One region of the Mesorhizobium sp. USDA 4775 genome, then DNA from elsewhere that is predicted to be linked to it. Evidence: predicted binding sites of a transcription regulator. Region 1 holds the regulator's gene; each other region holds the start of a gene.
What was found. The regulator PhoB, encoded in region 1, activates phosphate uptake and scavenging genes when phosphate is short. The targets are predictions, from matches to a motif close to TGTCATNNANCTGTCAT.

Region 1 (6,026 bases):
ACGCGCCGGGTCGTCATTCCCTACACTCGCATCGGCATCATGGGCGGCATCATGCTCGCTCTCGGCCGCGCGCTCGGTGAAACGATGGCGGTGACCTTCGTCATCGGCAACGCGCACCGCATCTCGACGTCGCTGTTTGCGCCGGCAACGACCATCTCGGCGACCATCGCCAACGAATTCACCGAAGCGGTCGGCGATCTCTACACCTCCTCGCTGGTCGCGCTCGGCCTTATCCTGTTCGTTATCACCTTCCTGATCCTTGCCATCGCCCGCTACATGCTGATGCGCATCGACGCCCGCACGGGAGCCTGACCGATGTCGACAGCCGCATCGCTTCACCAAAGCCGCAAGCGCAAGAATGGCGTGATGATGACGCTGTGCGTCATCTCTGCCGGCATAGGCCTTGCCTGGCTGGCGCTGATCCTTGGCGCCTTGCTCTACAAGGGCCTGGCCGGCGTCTCCCTCTCGGTCTTCACGGAGATGACGCCACCGCCCGGCGACGCCGGCGGCCTGCTCAACGCCATCTACGGCAGCATCGTGATGACCATCATCGGCATCATCGTCGGCACGCCGATCGGCGTGCTGGCCGGTACCTATATGGCCGAATATGGCCGCTTCTCGAAGCTCACCACGGTGGTGCGCTTCATCAACGACATCCTGCTGTCGGCGCCGTCGATCATCATCGGCCTGTTCGTCTATGAGCTTATGGTGCGGCCGATGGGCCATTTCTCGGCGATCGCCGGTGCCGTAGCACTCGCCATCCTGGTCATCCCCGTCGTCGTGCGCACCACCGAGGACATGCTCAACCTGGTGCCCAACGCCTTGCGCGAAGCCGGCACCGCGATCGGCGCGCCGCGCTGGGTGGTCATCCGCTCGGTTGCCTATCGCGCCGCGCTTTCGGGCATCGTCACCGGCATATTGCTGGCCATCGCCCGCATCTCCGGCGAGACCGCACCGCTTCTTTTCACGGCGCTGAACAACCAGTTCTGGTCGAGCAATCTCAACGCGCCGATGGCCAGCCTGCCTGTCACCATCTTCCAGTTCGCTCTCAGCCCCTATGAGGAATGGCAGCAGCTGGCCTGGACCGGTGCACTCATAATCACATTGACGGTTCTCGCGCTCAGCATCTTCGCGCGCAGCCTGACCGGACGCAGAGAGGACAAATGAGCCAGATGTTGTCTCCAGACATGACGATCGCCGCCGAGGCGGTGACCAAGGCCAAGATCGAGGTCAAGAACCTCAACTTCTACTACGGCCAGTCGAAGGCGCTGAAGGATATCACGCTGTCGCTGCCCGAGCGCAGCGTCACCGCCTTCATCGGCCCGTCGGGTTGCGGAAAGTCGACGCTGCTGCGCGTCTTCAACCGCATCTACGAGCTTTATCCCAAGCAGACCGCCGAGGGCCAGGTGCTGCTCGACGGCCAGAACATCCTCGACCGTTCGCAGGATCTCAACCTGCTGCGCACCAAGATCGGCATGGTGTTCCAGAAGCCGACGCCGTTCCCGATGTCGATCTACGAGAACATCGCTTTCGGCGTCAGGCTCTACGAGAAGATCAGCAAGGCCGAGATGGACGGCCGTGTCGAGCAGGCGCTCAAGCGCGCGGCGCTGTGGACCGAGGTCAAGGACAAGCTCAATGCCAGCGGCCTCAGCCTGTCGGGCGGCCAGCAGCAGCGGCTGTGCATCGCCCGCACCGTGGCGGTGAAGCCGGAGGTGATCCTGCTCGACGAGCCGGCCTCGGCGCTTGACCCGCTGTCGACCGCCAAGATCGAGGAGCTGATCGACGAGCTGCAGGCCGACTACACGATCGTCATCGTCACCCACAACATGCAGCAGGCGGCGCGCGTCTCGAAGCAGACCGCCTTCATGTATCTGGGCGAACTGGTCGAGTTCGACCGCACCGAGAAGATCTTCACGTCGCCTCGCGAGAAGCGCACGCAAGACTACATCACCGGCCGCTTCGGCTGATCGCACGCATACGAGGACCAGGATCATGGCCGAACACACAGTCGCAGCCTTCGACGAGGATCTCGGACAGATCAGCAGGCTGATCAGCGACATGGGCGACCTCGCCGGCTCGATGGTCGGCGGCGCCACCAAGGCACTGCTGAACTCCGACAATGCTCTCGCTCAGCGCGTCGTCTCCGACGACGCCATCATGGATGCGCGCCAGCGCGAACTCGACGACCGCGCCATCACGCTGATCGCCAAGCGCCAGCCGATGGCCGACGACCTGCGCCATGTCGTCGGCTCGATCCGCATGGCCGGCGACCTCGAACGCATTGGCGACCTTGCCAAGAACATCGCCAAGCGCGTCGGCACTGTCGGCCTCAGCGCCACGCCGCGCGACCTGTCGCATTCCATCGACGCCATGGCGCAGCTGGTGTTGATCCAGGTGCAGGGTGTGATCGAGGAGTATGCGGCGCGCGATGCCGCGGCACTGGCGAAGCTGCGCGCCGACGACGAGCGCATCGACGTCAAATACACCTCCGTCTTCCGCGAATTGCTGACCTATATGATGGAAGACCCGCGCAACATCACGGCTTGCACGCATCTGTTGTTTTGCGCCAAGAATCTCGAACGCATCGGCGACCATGTGACCAACATCGCCGAGAATGCGTACTATGTCCTGACCGGCACGCAACTGCCCGCCAACCGTCCAAAACAGGACGAGACGGCGATGTCGGCGCCGGCGGCCTGAGCGCAGGGGTAATCAATCGATGATCGCACCACGCATCATGGTGGTGGAGGACGAGGAGCCGCTCGGCGTGCTCCTCCGCTACAATCTGGAATCGGAGGGTTACCAGGTCGAGGTGGTGACCCGCGGCGACGAAGCCGAAATCCGCCTGCAGGAGAACGTGCCCGACCTCCTTGTGCTCGACTGGATGGTGCCGGCGGTGTCCGGCATCGAACTCTGCCGGCGCCTGCGAATGCGGCCCGAGACCGAGCGGCTGCCGATCATCATGCTGACCGCCCGGGGCGAGGAAAGCGACCGTGTACGTGGGCTCTCCACCGGCGCCGACGACTATCTGGTCAAGCCGTTCTCGACGCCGGAATTCATGGCCCGCGTCAAGGCGCTGCTGCGCCGCGCCAAGCCGGAAGTGCTGTCCAGCGTGCTCAAGGTCGGCGATATCGTGCTCGACCGTGAATCGCACCGGGTCTACCGCAAGAAGAGCGAGATCCGGCTCGGGCCGACCGAATTCCGCCTGCTCGAATTCATGATGCGGCACCCCGGGCGCGTGTTCTCGCGCAGCCAACTGCTCGACAATGTCTGGGGCGAGACGATCTACATCGACGAGCGCACCGTGGACGTGCATGTCGGCCGGTTGCGCAAGGCGGTCAACAATGGCCGCATGCCGGATGTCATCCGCACCATCCGTGGGGCGGGCTACGCGATCCGCGAGGATTGAGCACGACCTGACTCAGGCGACGTTTTTCTTCGCGGCAGGGCCTGCTTTCGTTTGCACGCCGGGCGCGAAAATCTCCTGGTCGACGAAGGTCAGCGCGCGCATGGCACAGCCTTCGCGGATCAGCGGCAGTTCGTTCGGCTCGGTGTCGAAGGAGATCGATTTCGAGTGCTGGCCGCCGGCGGTCTGGGCGATGGCCTCGCGCAATGCCGGCTCGATCAGGTCGAAGGCAGCGGCGCTGACGCCGACCATGGCGACGGGCGCGGGATCGATCAGCGCAAACAGGCTGCCGAGGCCGTAGCCGAGTGCCTCCCCGGCCTTGCGGTAGGCTTCGCGCTCGGGCCCGTCCCGTTCCCGTGCCGTCGCGGCCAGCGCCCGCATCTGCGCGTCGCTGACATCGGCCACCGGCTCGGTGTCCTCGCTGAGCTGCCTGGCGTTGCGCCAGATGGCGTAATTGCCGGCATAGGCCTCGACACAGCCGCGCCGCCCGCAGCGGCAGAGCGCGCCGCCCGGCCGGTGGATCATGTGGCCGAATTCGCCGCCTGAGGAATGGGTGCCAGTGAACAGCTCGCCCTTCAGCACCAGCCCCATGCCGATGCCGTGCGAAAGCAGGATGGCGATGAAGTCGTCACGGTAGCGCTCGGGATCGCGCCAGCGCAGCGCCACCGCCATCATGTTGCAGTCGTTTTCCATGGTGGCGGGGATACCGAACTCGGCTTCGAGTATGTCGGCGAAGGCGATGTCGGTCTGCGGTGTGATCGGCGACCACAGCATCGCCCGGGCCTCGGTGTCGGTGATGCCCTGGATCGCCAGCGCGATGCGGGCGACGCTGCGTACGTCGATGTCGGGATCCTCGAGGCGCCGCCGCACTATGGCCACGCACTCGCCGATCAGCGCCTCGCGCGACATGGTCAGCGTGTCCAGCCGGCGCTGTTCCTCCGATATCACCTGGCCGGCATAGTCGATGACTGCAACCGATAGGAAATTCAGCGACAGCACCACGGTCATTACAGCCGTGGCCTCCGGATTGAGGCCGAGGCCGACCTGCGGCCTGCCGCGTTTCAGCGCGCCGGCCTCGCTCGGCTTGCCCTCGGCCAGGATGCCTTCACCGATCAGGTCGGAGGAAATCGCCGATATGGTCGAATGGCTGAGGCCGGTGGTCGCTGCGATCTCGGTGCGCGAGGGCCGGCCGGCCCGGCGCACGGCCGCGATCACCATGGCGCGGTTGCGCCGGCGCAGATCGTCGTGGCGGATTCCGACCGACATGTTTTTCACATCCTCCCGGTCGCCGCGGTTCTTCCGGTCCTCCCTCGAACGCTGCCGGCGACACGGTCAAATACTGGCAGAAGCGGCCTGTGCTGTCATTTATTTATTGCGAAGCTCGAAAAAAATTCAGAGGGACATCTAAATCCATCAGAATCGTTGTTGACAGCGTTCCGGTGTTGGATCAGTGTTTTTTCGAGGCTCGAAAAAATAGGGCCTCTGTGCCGGCCTTAGGGCCAGTTTGGTCGCGCCATACGCGGCGCAGGGAGGAATATCATGAAGAGATTCACAGCCGCCATCCTGGCGGGTGTCGCCATGTCGCTGACGCTTGCGTCGGTCGCGCAGGCGAAGGACAAGGTCATCGGCGTTTCGTGGTCCAACTTCCAGGAAGAGCGCTGGAAGACCGACGAGGCCGCCATGAAGAAGGCGATCGAGGCCGCCGGCGACAAATATATTTCCGCCGATGCGCAATCCAATCCCGGCAAGCAGCTTACCGATGTCGAGAGCCTGATCTCGCAGGGCGCCAATTCGCTGATCATCCTGGCCCAGGATGCCTCGGCCATCGGCCCAGCCGTGCAGAAGGCGCTGGACGAAGGCATTCCGGTCGTCGGCTATGACCGCCTGATCGAGAACAAGGACGTCTTCTACCTGACCTTCGACAACAAGGAAGTCGGCCGCTTGCAGGCCAGCGCGGTGTTCAAGGCCAAGCCGGAAGGCAACTATGTCTTCATCAAGGGCTCGGGCGCCGATCCGAACGCCGACTTCCTGTTCGCGGGCTCGATGGAAGTGCTCAAGGCTGCCATCGACAGCGGCAAGATCAAGAATGTCGGCGAGGCCTATACAGACGGCTGGCTCCCCGCCAACGCCCAGAAGAACATGGAGCAGTTCCTGACCGCCAACGACAACAAGGTCGACGCGGTCGTCGCGGCCAATGACGGCACCGCCGGCGGCGTCGTCGCGGCGCTGACGGCGCAGGGTCTTGCCGGCACCGTGCCGGTTTCGGGTCAGGACGGCGACCATGCCGCGCTGAACCGCATCGCGCTTGGCACCCAGACCGTGTCGGTGTGGAAGGACGCGCGCGAACTCGGCAAGAACGCCGCCGAGATCGCCTCGCAGCTGGCCGACGGCAAGAAGATGACCGACATCGCCGGTGTGAAGGACTTCACGACGCCCGGCGGCAACACCGTCAAGTCGCTGTTCCTGACCCCGGTGGCCATCACCAAGGACAATCTCAACGTCGTCATCGACGCCGGCTGGATCAAGAAGGACGAAGTCTGCGCGGGTGTCGCCGCCGGCAGCGTCGCCGCCTGCAACTAAAACGGCGCAATACCGTTCGATATCGACGCCGCGGCCCAAA
Region 2 (6,026 bases), 6.2 Mb from region 1:
AGGAGAAGACCCAGGCCGACCGCCAGATCGCCGATCTCCGCATCAAGACGCCGACACGCCACGCGCTGGCCTCCAGCCTGTCGGGCGGCAATCAGCAGAAGATCGTCATCGGCAAATGGCTGGCGCATGGCGCCAAGCTGTTCATCTTCGACGAGCCGACAGTCGGCGTCGATGTCGGCACCAAGGCCGAGATCTACCGGCTGTTCGGCGCGCTCTTGTCGAAGGGCGCCGGCATCATCCTGATCTCGTCCTATCTGCCGGAAGTCTATGAGCTGGCCGACACGCTGCATGTGTTCCGCCGCGGCAAGCTGGTGGCGACACACGGATTCCGCACCGCCGATCACGAGGAAATTCTCACACAGGCGCTCGCCGAGAAACAAGAAAAGCTGGGAGGAAAGATATGAGCACCGAGGCGATTCCTGCCGAAAAACCCAAGCGCAATTACAACGCCCTGTTCGGGCTGACGCTGCTGGCGCTGCTGGTGCTGCTCTGGGTCATCCTGTCGCTGTCGACATCGAGCTTCGCCTCGGCCAACAACATTTCGAACCTTCTGCGTCAGGGTTCGATGATCGCCATCCTGGCGGTCGGCCAGACCTTCGTCATCATCACCGGCGGCATCGATCTGTCCGTCGGTGCGGTGGTCGGCTTCGCCACCGTCATTGCGGCGATGCTGATCAATGCCGGCATACCCGTCTTCCTTGCCATCCTGATCACGCTGCTGGTCGGCGTTGCCATCGGCCTGTTCCACGGCTTCGGCATCGTCAAGATGGGCCTGCCGCCCTTCATCATCACGCTGGCGACGCTGACCTCGCTGCGCGGCATCGGCCTTCTGATGACCAACGGCAACTCGATCTCCATCAACAATGATGCCTTCCAGGAATTCTCGCGCAACTCCTTCCTCGGCGTGCCCAATCTGTTCTGGATGGTGATCCTGGTCGGCATCCCGGCCTACATCTTCCTGCATCACAGCCGCTGGGGCCGCTATCTCTTCTCGGTCGGCTCCAACGCCGAGGCGTCGCGCCTCTCCGGCGTCAATGTCCAGCGCACCATCTACATGGCCTACACGCTGTCGGGCCTGTGCGCGGCCTTTGTCGGCGTGCTCCTGGCCTCGCGCATCGGCATCGGCAACCCGACCCAGGCCGAGGGCTGGGAACTGCAGGCGATCGCGTCCTCGGTCATCGGCGGCACTTCGCTGTTCGGCGCGGTCGGCTCGGTGCACGGCCCGCTGCTCGGCGCCTTCATTCTCGCCACCATCAACAACGGCGCCAACCTGCTCAACGTCAACGCCTTCTGGCAGCGCATCATCACCGGCGTGCTGATCATCGTCATCGTCTATTTCGACGGTCTGCGCCGCCGCGGCGGCAAGTGACCACTGCTGAAATCGATCTCCGGCCCGGCATGAAGACGGGTCGGAAACCCAACTGGACTGAAACATGAAAGCCGTTATCTGCCGCTCGCCCGGGGAGCTCGTCCTGGAAGATCGCCCCGCGCCCGGTGCCCCCCCTGCCGGCTGGGCACTGGTCGCGGTCAGCCATGTCGGCATCTGCGGCACTGACTACCACATTTTCGAGGGCAAGCACCCGTTCCTCGCCTACCCCCGCATCATGGGCCATGAAGTCTCCGGCACCGTCATCGAGACTGGCGAGGGCGTCGACCTTGCCATTGGCGAACCGGTCGTCATCAACCCCTACCTCTCCTGCGGCAAGTGCATCGCCTGCCGGCATGGCAAGCCGAATTGCTGCGTCAAGATCGAGGTGCTCGGCGTCCATCGCGACGGCGCGATGTGCGAACGCATTCTTGTCCCGGCGCAGAATCTCTATCCGGCCAATGGCCTGTCGCTGGCCGACGCAGCCGCCGTCGAATTCCTGGCCATCGGCGCGCACGCCGTACGTCGCGCCCGCGCCGATCCCGGCGCCCGCGCGCTGGTCATCGGCGCCGGCCCGATCGGGCTCGGCAACGCCATCTTCGCCCGCATTGCCGCGCTCGACGTAACGCTGCTCGACATGAGCAGTGAACGCCTCGCTTTCGCCGAAAACGAACTTGGTTTCAGTATCCTCGACGGCTCGCGCGGAGCGGTGCCGGACCTGGTCAAGGAAGCGACATCAGGCGAAGGCTTCGACGTGGTCTTCGACGCCACCGGCAACACCCGGTCGGTGCAGTCGGCCTTCGCCCATGTCGCGCATGGCGGCACACTGGTGCTCGTCAGCGTCGTCAAGGACGACATCGTCTTCTCCGATCCGGAATTCCACAAACGCGAAATGACGCTGGTCGGCAGCCGCAATGCCTTGCGTGCCGATTTCGATCATGTCGCGGCCTCGATCCGCAACGGCGCCGTGCCCCTGGCCAAGCTCGTCACCCACCGCACCACGCTTGCCGATACGCCGGGCGATCTCGCCCGCTGGGCGCACGAGAAATCCGGCCTGATCAAAGCGGTGATCGAGGTCGGATAGTCGGCAGAATCCGGCTCACAGCGCCGACAGCTTCAGTTCCACCCGTTCGGCCGGAAAGCGCGACTCCGAAAACTGGATCGGTCGCCCGTCCGGCGTGATGTTGACGGCCACCGTGACCAGCACGATGGCGCCTGGCTGAAGGTCGAGGTCGGCGAGATCGGCCGCATCGGCATGGCGCGCCGACAGCACGGTCGACTGCCTGAGATAATCGTCTATGCCGAAGCGGGCCAGCGATGCGGTGATCGAGCCAGTCTCTGCCATCGCCTTGTCGATGCCGGCAAAGCGCCTGGCATCGAACCAGCCGGCAGCGCGCGACACAGGCCGTCCATCGGCTTCACCGCGTGTCTCCAATCTGATCACCTCGGTCGCCCTGGCCAGTCCAAGACCCTCAGCGACACGCTGACTGGCCGGCTCGACCGATGAGGAAAGCAGCACGATGTGGCGTTCCGAGGTCTGCCCCTGCAGGCCTGTTGAAAAGCGTGTGCGCGCGCCGATCGGATAGGACAGCCGCTTGCGCGACAGCACGAAGGTGCCACGCCCCTGCTCTGCCCGCAGCACTCCTTCCTGCACAAGTGCGGATATGGCGCTGCGCACCGTGTGACGGTTGACGCCATAACGCTCGGCGAGCGTCACCTCCGGCGGCAGCGCGGCATTCTCGGCGAAATCGCCGGTGGCGATCGCCTGCAGGATCCTGTCGGCGATCTGCCGCCACAGCGAGACGCCGCTGCGCCGCTCGATACTGTCGGCTTCCTGTCGCCCGATCATGAATTGCCCCCGGCCATCTATCCCCTGTCATCCACCCGTCATGGACTCGCGTTAGGTAATATGTATAATTTGTATAGTTGTCTATATCAATAGACGAATTTAGCAAAGAGGAATACTGCCGATGCGAGGACAGGAAGCCCGCGACCAGGCCGAGCGCAAGGCCGCCATGGCGACGCTGGCGCAATCGAGTGGCGACGACATCGTCCGGCTCTGGAACGAAGCTGGCCTGCCTTCGCAGGCCGAGCTGCTGCGCGGCCCCGAGACCGGGCTGGTGACGCTGTGCGGCCGCATCGGCGGCGGCGGCGCGCCGTTCAATGTCGGCGAGGCGACCGTCACCCGCGCCACCGTCAGGCTACCGTCCGGACAGGTCGGCCATTGCTACGCGCTTGGCCGCGACAAGCAGAAGGCGAAGCTCGCGGCGATCGCCGACGCGCTCTGGCAGGACCCTGCCCGCCGGACCGAGGTCGAGACCAGGCTGATCGGGCCTTTGAGGTCGGCGCTCGCCACTGCCCAGGAAAAACGCCGTGCCGAGACGGCGGCAACGAAGGTGGATTTCTTCACCATGGTTCGCGGAGAAGACTGATGGATATCGCAGCGCAATCGATCGAGGGCGGCTTTGCCGATCCGGTGTTCAACGCCCAGACGGTGTTTCGCGCGGTCATGGACGCGATGGCACGGCCGGGCAGCGTGCAGCCTTTGCCGGCCCTGGCCCGCCCGCCGACGCCACTCTCGGCAACCGCCGGGGCCGTGGCACTGGCGTTGTGCGACAACGACACGCCGCTCTGGCTCGACCCCGCCTTGCACGTCTCCGCCGCGATCGATTCCTGGCTTGGTTTCCACACCGGCGCGCCGCTGGCCAACACGCCTGCCGACGCGCATTTCGCCTTTGTCGCCACGCCGGCCGAGATGATGGCGCTCGACGGCTTTGCGCAGGGAACGCAGGACTATCCCGACCGGTCGACCACCCTGATCCTGCAGGTCAACGACCTCGTTTCAGGCACTCCGTTGCTGCTGGAAGGGCCTGGCATCGAAACCAGCGCCACGATCGCGCCGGCGCAGATGCCGCGTCATTTCATCGAGCAATGGAAGCAGAATATCCAGCGCTTTCCGCGCGGCGTCGACATCATCCTCGCCACCGCTGAAGGCATAGCCTGCCTGCCGCGCACCACGCGCATCAAGACGATGGAGGCATAGGATGTATGTCGCGGTAAAAGGCGGCGAAGCCGCTATTCGTAACGCCCACAGCCTGCTCGCCGATCGCCGGCGCGGCGACCGTTCGGTGCCGGCCCTGCGCCTCGACCAGATCGTCGAGCAGCTGGCGCTCGGCGTCGACCGGGTGATGAGCGAAGGCTCGCTCTACGACCTGGAGCTCGCCGCACTCGCCATCGTCCAGGCGCGCGGCGACATGATTGAGGCGATCTTCCTGGTGCGCGCTTATCGCACCACCCTGCCGCGCTTCGGCTACAGCAAGCCGATCGATACCGGCGCCATGCTGGTCGAGCGGCGCGTCTCGGCAACCTACAAGGACCTGCCCGGCGGCCAGCTGCTCGGGCCGACCTTCGACTACACGCAACGGCTGCTCGATCCCGAGCTTGCAGCCGGCTCTGATGTCGCCCAACCGCTGCAGCGTGAGAGCGAAGCGCAAGCGATGCCACGCGTCTCGGCGATCTTGGCCCGCGAAGGCTTGATCGAACCGGATGGCGACATGCCGCAGGACCATGTCCCCGGCGACATCACCCGCGAACCGCTGGAATTTCCGATGGCGCGCGACATCCGCCTACAGGCGCTGTCGCGCGGCGATGAGGGCTTTCTGCTGGCGCTCGGCTATTCCACCCAGCGCGGCTATGCCCGCAACCATCCCTTCGTCGGAGAAATCCGCATCGGCGAGGTTGAGCTGGAACTGGATGTTCCCGAACTGCCCTTCCCTGCCCCGCTCGGCACGGTGCGGGTCACCGAATGCCAGATGGTCAACCAGTTCAAGGGCTCGGCCAAGGCGCCGCCGCAGTTCACCCGCGGCTACGGCCTGGTCTTTGGCCAGAGCGAGCGTAAGGCGATGGCCATGGCGCTCTGCGACCGCGCGCTGCGCGCCTCCGAGCTTGGCGAGGACATCATCGCCGCCGCCCAGGACGAGGAATTCGTCATCTCGCATTCCGACAATGTCCAGGCGACCGGCTTCGTCGAGCATCTGAAGCTGCCGCACTATGTCGACTTCCAGGCAGAGCTGGACCTCGTGCGCCGCATGCGCGCCGAACATGAGGCCCGTGAGAACCCCGCCAAGGTCGACGAAAAGCGGGAGGCCGCGGAATGATCGAAGGCCTGTCCCACATGACCTTCATCGTCCGCGACCTTGAGCGGATGACAAGGATACTCGAGGGCGTCTTCGACGCCCGCGAGGTCTTTGCCAGCGACGCCGCGCAGTTTTCGCTGTCGCGCGAAAAATTCTTCCTGATCGGCGACATCTGGATCGCCATCATGCAAGGCGAGAAGCTGGCCGAGCGCAGCTACAACCACATCGCCTTCAAGATCGATGACGACGATTTCGACCGCTACGCCGAGCGCGTCGGCAGACTAGGCCTCGACATGCGCCCGCCGCGCCCACGCGTCGAGGGCGAAGGCCGCTCGATCTATTTCTACGACGACGACAACCACATGTTCGAACTGCACACCGGCACGCTCACCGAGCGGCTGGCGCGCTATGCCAAAGGACTTGAGGTCGCATCATGACCGACATCGCCACCTACAACTTCGCCTATCTCGACGAACAGACCAAAAGGATGATCCGTCGCGCGATCCTCAAGGGCATCGCCATTC
Region 3 (6,026 bases), 610 kb from region 1:
CGCCGGCGCCGCCGGACTGGCTGTCGCGCAGGCCCTGATCAAGGCCGACGTGCCGGTGGCGATCCTGGAACAGGAGAGCCGGCTGGCCGAACCCTGGCATCGGCGGCACCAGCAGCTGCATCTCAACACCCATCGCGATCTCTCGGCGCTGCCCGGCCTTTCCTTTCCCGGGGGTACGCCAGCCTTTCCACCCAAGAGCGTCGTCATCCGCCATATGAACGATTTCCGCGAGGCGAACCAGTTGCCTGTGGAGTTCGGCGTTGCCGTCGAGACCCTCGTGTTCAAGGGCGACCATTGGCTGGTGCGCACCAGCGCCGGCTCGCGTCTGGCGCGTCATGTCATCGTCGCCACCGGTCGTGACAAGGAGCCCTTCACGCCGCAGTGGGTGGGCATGCAGGCCTTCGCGGGCCGGATCATCCATTCGGCGGATTTTGGCGACGCCAAGTCCTATGCCGGCAAGAAGGTGCTGGTCGTCGGCGCCGGCAATTCGGGCTTCGATGCCCTCAATCATCTGGCCGGCGTGGATACGGCTTCTCTCTGGCTGTCGGCCCGCAATGGCCCCGCGCTTCTGCCCAAGCGGATCGGCAAGATCGCCGTGCACCGGCTTTCGCCGCTCATGGCGCGCTTGCCGCTGCGCGTTGCCGATGCGGTGATGGCCGCGACGCAGCGGCTGGTTTTCGGCGATCTCACCAAATTCGGCATGCCGCCCGCGCCGTCGGGCGGCGCCAGCCGCCTGGCCTCGGACTACACCGCGATTGCTGCGGATGACGGTGCCGTCGACGCCATAAAGTCTGGCAAGATTACCGTGGTGCCGGCGATACGGGAATTCACCCGCGATGGCGTGATCCTGGCCAATGGTCGCCTGATCGATCCCGATATCGTCATTGCCGCCACGGGCTACCGCACCGGGCTGGAGCGCATGGTCGGCGATCTCGGCGTGCTCGACGGCAAGGGTGTCCCGCTCTTCAACGGCGGTGAAGCCGACCCGAAACTGCCCGGCCTGTGGTTCACCGGTATGCGGCCGAGCATTCGTGGCTGCTTCGCCAATGCCGCCATTTTGGGCAAGGCGATCGCCAGGCGGATCGCCGGCGCGGGCCGCTAGCGCAATTCCGGGAAGTGTGAGCGCTTTCCCTTGGGAATTGCGTCGAAACAAAGAGCTCTAGCGACCTGACGCCTCACGCCGATTTCGGCTCGAGCCGGCGGAAGCCGACGGCTTGCATCAGCATCTCCTCGTCGACCATGCCGGCATTGTGCAGCGCGAGCAGGGTGAGCGCGATCTCGCGTGCTTCCGGCGAATCGGGCTGAGCTGTGCGCCGCAGGCAGACTTCGTCAAAGACGCGCTGCAGCCTGGCGATGTCGCCGGGCTTGAGCAGGCCCCGGTCATAGACTGACTTCGACATGGTGGCGGGCTCCAGGAAACGACCCAATGCATCTCGCCCAAAAGCGGCTCCGGCTTTGGGCGTACGACATGCACAAGACAAAGACCTAACGCGCGTCGCACGAATCCGTTTCGACGCGCGTTAGGGCGCCATCAGTAAATTGCCGATCTTTCCCGAGGCTTGAACCTTGGCGATTGGCGGAAACATCCATCGACGTTGGGGAGGCGGTCGGCACGCAGGGCATGGTCAAATCCCCTGCCTGCTCCAGCCGCCTGATGTCACACCGCGATCTTGCCGCCGCCTTGCCTGGTGATGGCGACGACCGACGGCCGCACCGGCATTTCGGGCTTGAAGTCCGGCCAGCGCGTCGATGGATCCTCATAGTAGGACGGCCGGCCGAAGCCTTCCCAATCCTCGCCGCCATCGCCCGGATGCTGGACGGCGACGAAGGCGGTCCGGTCGTCGGGCGCAAACAGCGGGCCGCACATTTCCGCGCCGATCGGCACGCGGAAGAACAGTTTCGAAGTTGCCCGCGCAGCCCCCTCGGTGTCGACCGCCCACAAGCCATCGGTGCGGCCGGTGGCCTTCGGGCCTTGGCCGTCGGTAGCGACCCACAGGCGCCCGGCCGAATCGACCGCGCAATTGTCGGGCATGCCGAACCAGCCATGGGCCGTCGTCGCCGTCGAGAAGGTGGCGCCGACATCGGCAACCGACGGATCGCCGCATTTCAAAAGCACTTCCCATTTGCCCTTGGCGGCGGTGAAATCACCGTCGGTCTCGGTGATCTCGATAATGTGGCCGAAGGCATTCTCGGCGCGCGGATTGGCGGCGTCGACCTGGTCTGCCTTGCGCTTCGAATTGTTGGTCAGCATGACATAGACCTTGCCGTTGACACCATTGGGCTGGATGTCCTCGGGCCGGTCCATCTTGGTGGCACCAAGCAGATCGGCGGCGCGCCGCGTCTCGATCAGCACGTCGGCCTGGCTGCCAAAGCCGTTTTCCGCCGTCAGCGGCCCCTGGCCGAAGACGATCGGCAGCCAGTCGACCGTGCCGTCCTCGGCGAATTTGGCGACATGCAGCGTGCCCTCGTCGAGCAGGTCCTTGTTGGCGGCATGGTCGTTGGCGTTGAACGTGCCCTTGGTGACGAATTTGTAGACATAGTCGAAGCGCTCGTCGTCGCCGAGATAGAAGACGACGCGGCCGTCCTTGGCGACGATGGATTCGGCGCCCTCATGCTTGAAGCGGCCCATGGCGGTGCGCTTCCTCGGTGTCGATGTCGGATCGTTGACGTCGACCTCGACGATCCAGCCGAAGCGATTGGGTTCGTGCGGCTCCTTGGCGAGGTTGAAGCGGTCGTAATGCGCGCCCCATTCATAGGCACCTTCCGGAATGCCGAGCCGCTTGTAGTTGGCGGCTTCCTTGTGGCCCTCGGGCAATTCGCCGGAGAAATAGCCGTGGATGTTCTCCTCGGCCATCACATAGGTGCCCCAAGGGGTGACGCCGCCGGCGCAATTGTTGAAAGTGCCGAACACTTTCGTGCCGGACGGGTCGGCATTGGTCTTGACGCGGTCGTGGCCGGCGACCGGGCCCGACAGCGCCATTTCGGTGGTGGCGGTGATGCGGCGGTTGAGCTTGCCGTCCCGCACCACTTGCCATTTGTCTGACACCTTGCGGATTTCGACGATGGTGCCGCCATGCGCCGCCATCTCGACATCGACCTGCTCCTTCGAGAGCGGCGCGACCTCGGCCTTCTTCTTCCCGTCCTTCTCGACGATCGAAACGATGCCCGGAAACATCAGATGCGGGTTGGTGTATTCGTGGTTGACGACGAGCAGGCCGTGCTCGGCCGAGCCGTCGATCGCGATGTAGCCGACATAGTCGTTGTTGTAGCCAAACTGTCTGGCCTGCGCCTCGGCCGACTGTTTCGTCGGGTCGAACTGCGGCGAATCGGCAAACAGCGGATCGCCCCAGCGCAACAGCACGTCGGCGTCGTAGCCCGGCGCGACATGATGCTTGTCGTCGATCCCGGCCTCGAGCTCGTCGAATTTGAAGGCGGAGCCTTCCGCGGCGCGGGCATCGTCGGCGGCGATCATGGCCAGCGGGCCGACGGTCGCGGCGATCGCCGAGACGGCGAGCGATCCCTTCAGGAATCCCCGGCGCGAGAACCGCGCGGCGATGATCTCGCCCATGGTGCGGTTGTCGGTGGGGTTGGTGGCCGGTCCTTCGTTTTCCTCGAGCAGGCTGGTGCGGAATCGGGCGTCGGGAGAGCGATGTTCGGTCACGAAGGGCCTCTGGCTTTGGAGTGGCTGGAGCTTTTTTGTCGCCTTTCGACCCCTACAGCCAACTGATCACATTTTCGTGACATCATACCTGCTCCGCCGCTCCACGCGAGGTGGTTGTCACCGTGACATCGGACTTTAGTCCAACCTTGCGCTTGCAAAAGTCCTGGAGGACAAACGCAACGGTCGGAGGTCGCTTCCGGCCAATACATCTTTCGGCGATGTTGCTGGTTGCAACGTTGGGGTGGGCGCGCCGGCTCAATCGACGGAGATCAGGATGCACGGATCGATCACGGCCCGGTGCCGCCGGCTGACGCTCGTTTCGGCGGCTGCTCTGGCGCTGACCATCATTCCCTATCGAATTGCCCTGCACGGCTCCGCCCCCGGAATCGACGCCGCATCAGCACAGGCCGCCAATGGCGGCAATGGCGGCGGCAACGGTGGCGGTGGCAATGGCGGCAATGGCAGCGGTGGCAACGGCGGTAATGGCGGCAACAGCGGCGGCGGTAACGGTGGCAACAGCGGCGGCGGTAACGGCGGTAACAGCAGCGGCGGTAACGGCGGTAACAGCAGCGGCGGTAACGGCGGTAACAGCAGCGGCGGTAACAGCGGCAACAGCAGCGGCGGTAACAGCGGCAACGGAAATGGAAACGGCGGCAATTCCGGAACGGATGGCAGTGGTGACAACTCGGCATCCGGCAAGGGACAGAGCGACAAAGGCGTCAGCCATGTCAACGCCGCGACCGGTGACAAGGTCTCGGTGAGCGGCAACAACATCACGGTGACACATCCCGACGGCATCACCGAAAAGATCGAAAACGGCCGTTTCAAAATGAAGGATGCGCTGGGTCGCACGATCATCGACCGCCGGGCCACGTCGGCCGATGTCAGCCGTCTAAAGGCCTTGTGAAACTGGCTAGCAGGCAACGGCCGGTTTCACACGTCACCTCCGCCGGCCCCGGCGGAGGTGATCTTCCCTTGTCCGGCCCTTGCGGGTCCGCAATGGCCTGACTGTTTGTTTTGCCGCGATTCCCAAGGGAAAAGCGCCATGCGCTTTGCCCGGGAAACCCGTTTCACACTTTTCCTGGAATTGCTCTAAGAGCGGCGTTGGTGCGCGGATATGAAATCGAACGCATTTCGATCATTAATGTAGTTGGTTATGCCTGCGTGACTTGACGCCGGATAGACTCCGGGCGTGCCCATGCCAGCATGCGGTTGAGAACGATGCAACCGATGGCAACCTCGGTCTGTTGAGCCTGAAGAGAGCGTGCTCGCAGGCGCCGTCCGATCAGCCCCTTGTATCGTCCGATGGCTGTTTCGCTCAGCGCCCGCTTGCCGTAGCCGGTGGCTGCCTGCCATTTCAGCCGACCGTCGCTTGCGATTGCGGCAATGTGCTTGTCCCTTTGACCAGGCGGTCCGGCATCACCGCTTTCCACCGCCGTGGAACGCGGTGGAATGACGATGTTCGCGGTTGCGCTGTGCTGCAGGATAGACCGATAGGTTGGCTTGCCGTCATAGGCTCCGTCGGCTGTGAACTGGTCGATCTCGGCGTCGATCTGATCGAGCAGCGGTGCCACCTGGGAAGGATCATCCGTGTCCTGATCTGTCAGCCTTTGGGCAATGATCGCGCCACTTTTGGCATCCACTGCCAGATGCAGCTTGCGCCAGTTTGCGACGTGATCTGGTGGCATGTTTCTGCTCCAGCCATTGCCCGGCGCCGTAGACTTTCAATCCCGTGCTATCGACAAGCACATGCAGCGGGCCGTCCGGCAGCGGCGGGTTTCGTCGGGCTGATGGCTCCCACTTCTGTGCCCGACGGCTCAGCGTCGTATGATCTGGAACTGGGACTTTCAGCCGCATGAGATCCAGCAGCGAGTGGAGCAATCCCTCGGTTTGGCGCAGCCGCATTGCGAAGACGCAACCCAGCGTCAGCGCTGTCTCTATGGCGAGATCGGAATACCGGGCTTGGCCGCCGCGGGTCTTGCGTCGCGGAGCGCGCCATCCCGCCAGTGCCTCCGGCGTTACCCATAAGGTCAGGCTACCACGCCGGCGCAGACCTGCTTCGTAGTCACGCCAATTCGTCACCCTGAATTTCATCTTTCCGACGTGATGACGACGATCGGCGTTGTGTTTGTACGGCATGGCACTCGCATCAAGCTGATTTCGATCCTGCCTGCCTATCGCCAAACCGTTGACAAAGGATCCATGCACCAACGCCGACTTGAAGCGTTTCATGGTCCTTTCGCGTCGTCGGGTCGGCTGGTGCGAATTTTCCGCTCGATTATTGAGGCCTTTGTGCGACCGGTGTTCGACACCGGGCATGAGGTCGCGCCTGGCGGCATCATAGGACCGGAGCTTGTCGGTGATC

Region 2: the regulator PhoB is predicted to act here: its motif matches at 3,241-3,257, upstream of phnF (phosphonate metabolism transcriptional regulator PhnF).
Region 3: the regulator PhoB is predicted to act here: its motif matches at 3,727-3,743, upstream of ACVILI_RS04355 (PhoX family protein).

Annotation. Positions count from the first base shown of each region.
Region 1 is NZ_JBSSFM010000001.1:245,534-251,559, reverse strand. Features, by position in the region: gene pstC (phosphate ABC transporter permease subunit PstC) at 1-312, shown strand, start outside; gene pstA (phosphate ABC transporter permease PstA) at 316-1,167, shown strand; gene pstB (phosphate ABC transporter ATP-binding protein PstB) at 1,164-1,967, shown strand; gene phoU (phosphate signaling complex protein PhoU) at 1,993-2,700, shown strand; gene phoB (phosphate regulon transcriptional regulator PhoB) at 2,720-3,409, shown strand; gene ACVILI_RS01210 (ROK family protein) at 3,422-4,672, opposite strand; gene xylF (D-xylose ABC transporter substrate-binding protein) at 4,946-5,986, shown strand.
Region 2 is NZ_JBSSFM010000001.1:6,404,339-6,410,364, forward strand. Features, by position in the region: gene ACVILI_RS31425 (sugar ABC transporter ATP-binding protein) at 1-404, shown strand, start outside; gene ACVILI_RS31430 (ABC transporter permease) at 401-1,369, shown strand; gene ACVILI_RS31435 (zinc-binding alcohol dehydrogenase family protein) at 1,434-2,450, shown strand; gene phnF (phosphonate metabolism transcriptional regulator PhnF) at 2,466-3,215, opposite strand; gene phnG (phosphonate C-P lyase system protein PhnG) at 3,337-3,798, shown strand; gene phnH (phosphonate C-P lyase system protein PhnH) at 3,798-4,409, shown strand; gene ACVILI_RS31455 (carbon-phosphorus lyase complex subunit PhnI) at 4,411-5,523, shown strand; gene fosX (FosX/FosE/FosI family fosfomycin resistance hydrolase) at 5,520-5,939, shown strand; gene ACVILI_RS31465 (alpha-D-ribose 1-methylphosphonate 5-phosphate C-P-lyase PhnJ) at 5,936-6,026, shown strand, end outside.
Region 3 is NZ_JBSSFM010000001.1:855,656-861,681, forward strand. Features, by position in the region: gene ACVILI_RS04345 (flavin-containing monooxygenase) at 1-1,102, shown strand, start outside; gene ACVILI_RS04350 (hypothetical protein) at 1,176-1,400, opposite strand; gene ACVILI_RS04355 (PhoX family protein) at 1,658-3,661, opposite strand; gene ACVILI_RS04360 (hypothetical protein) at 3,936-4,568, shown strand; partial or broken gene ACVILI_RS04365 (IS5 family transposase) at 4,816-5,800, opposite strand; partial or broken gene ACVILI_RS04370 (IS6 family transposase) at 5,825-6,026, opposite strand, start outside.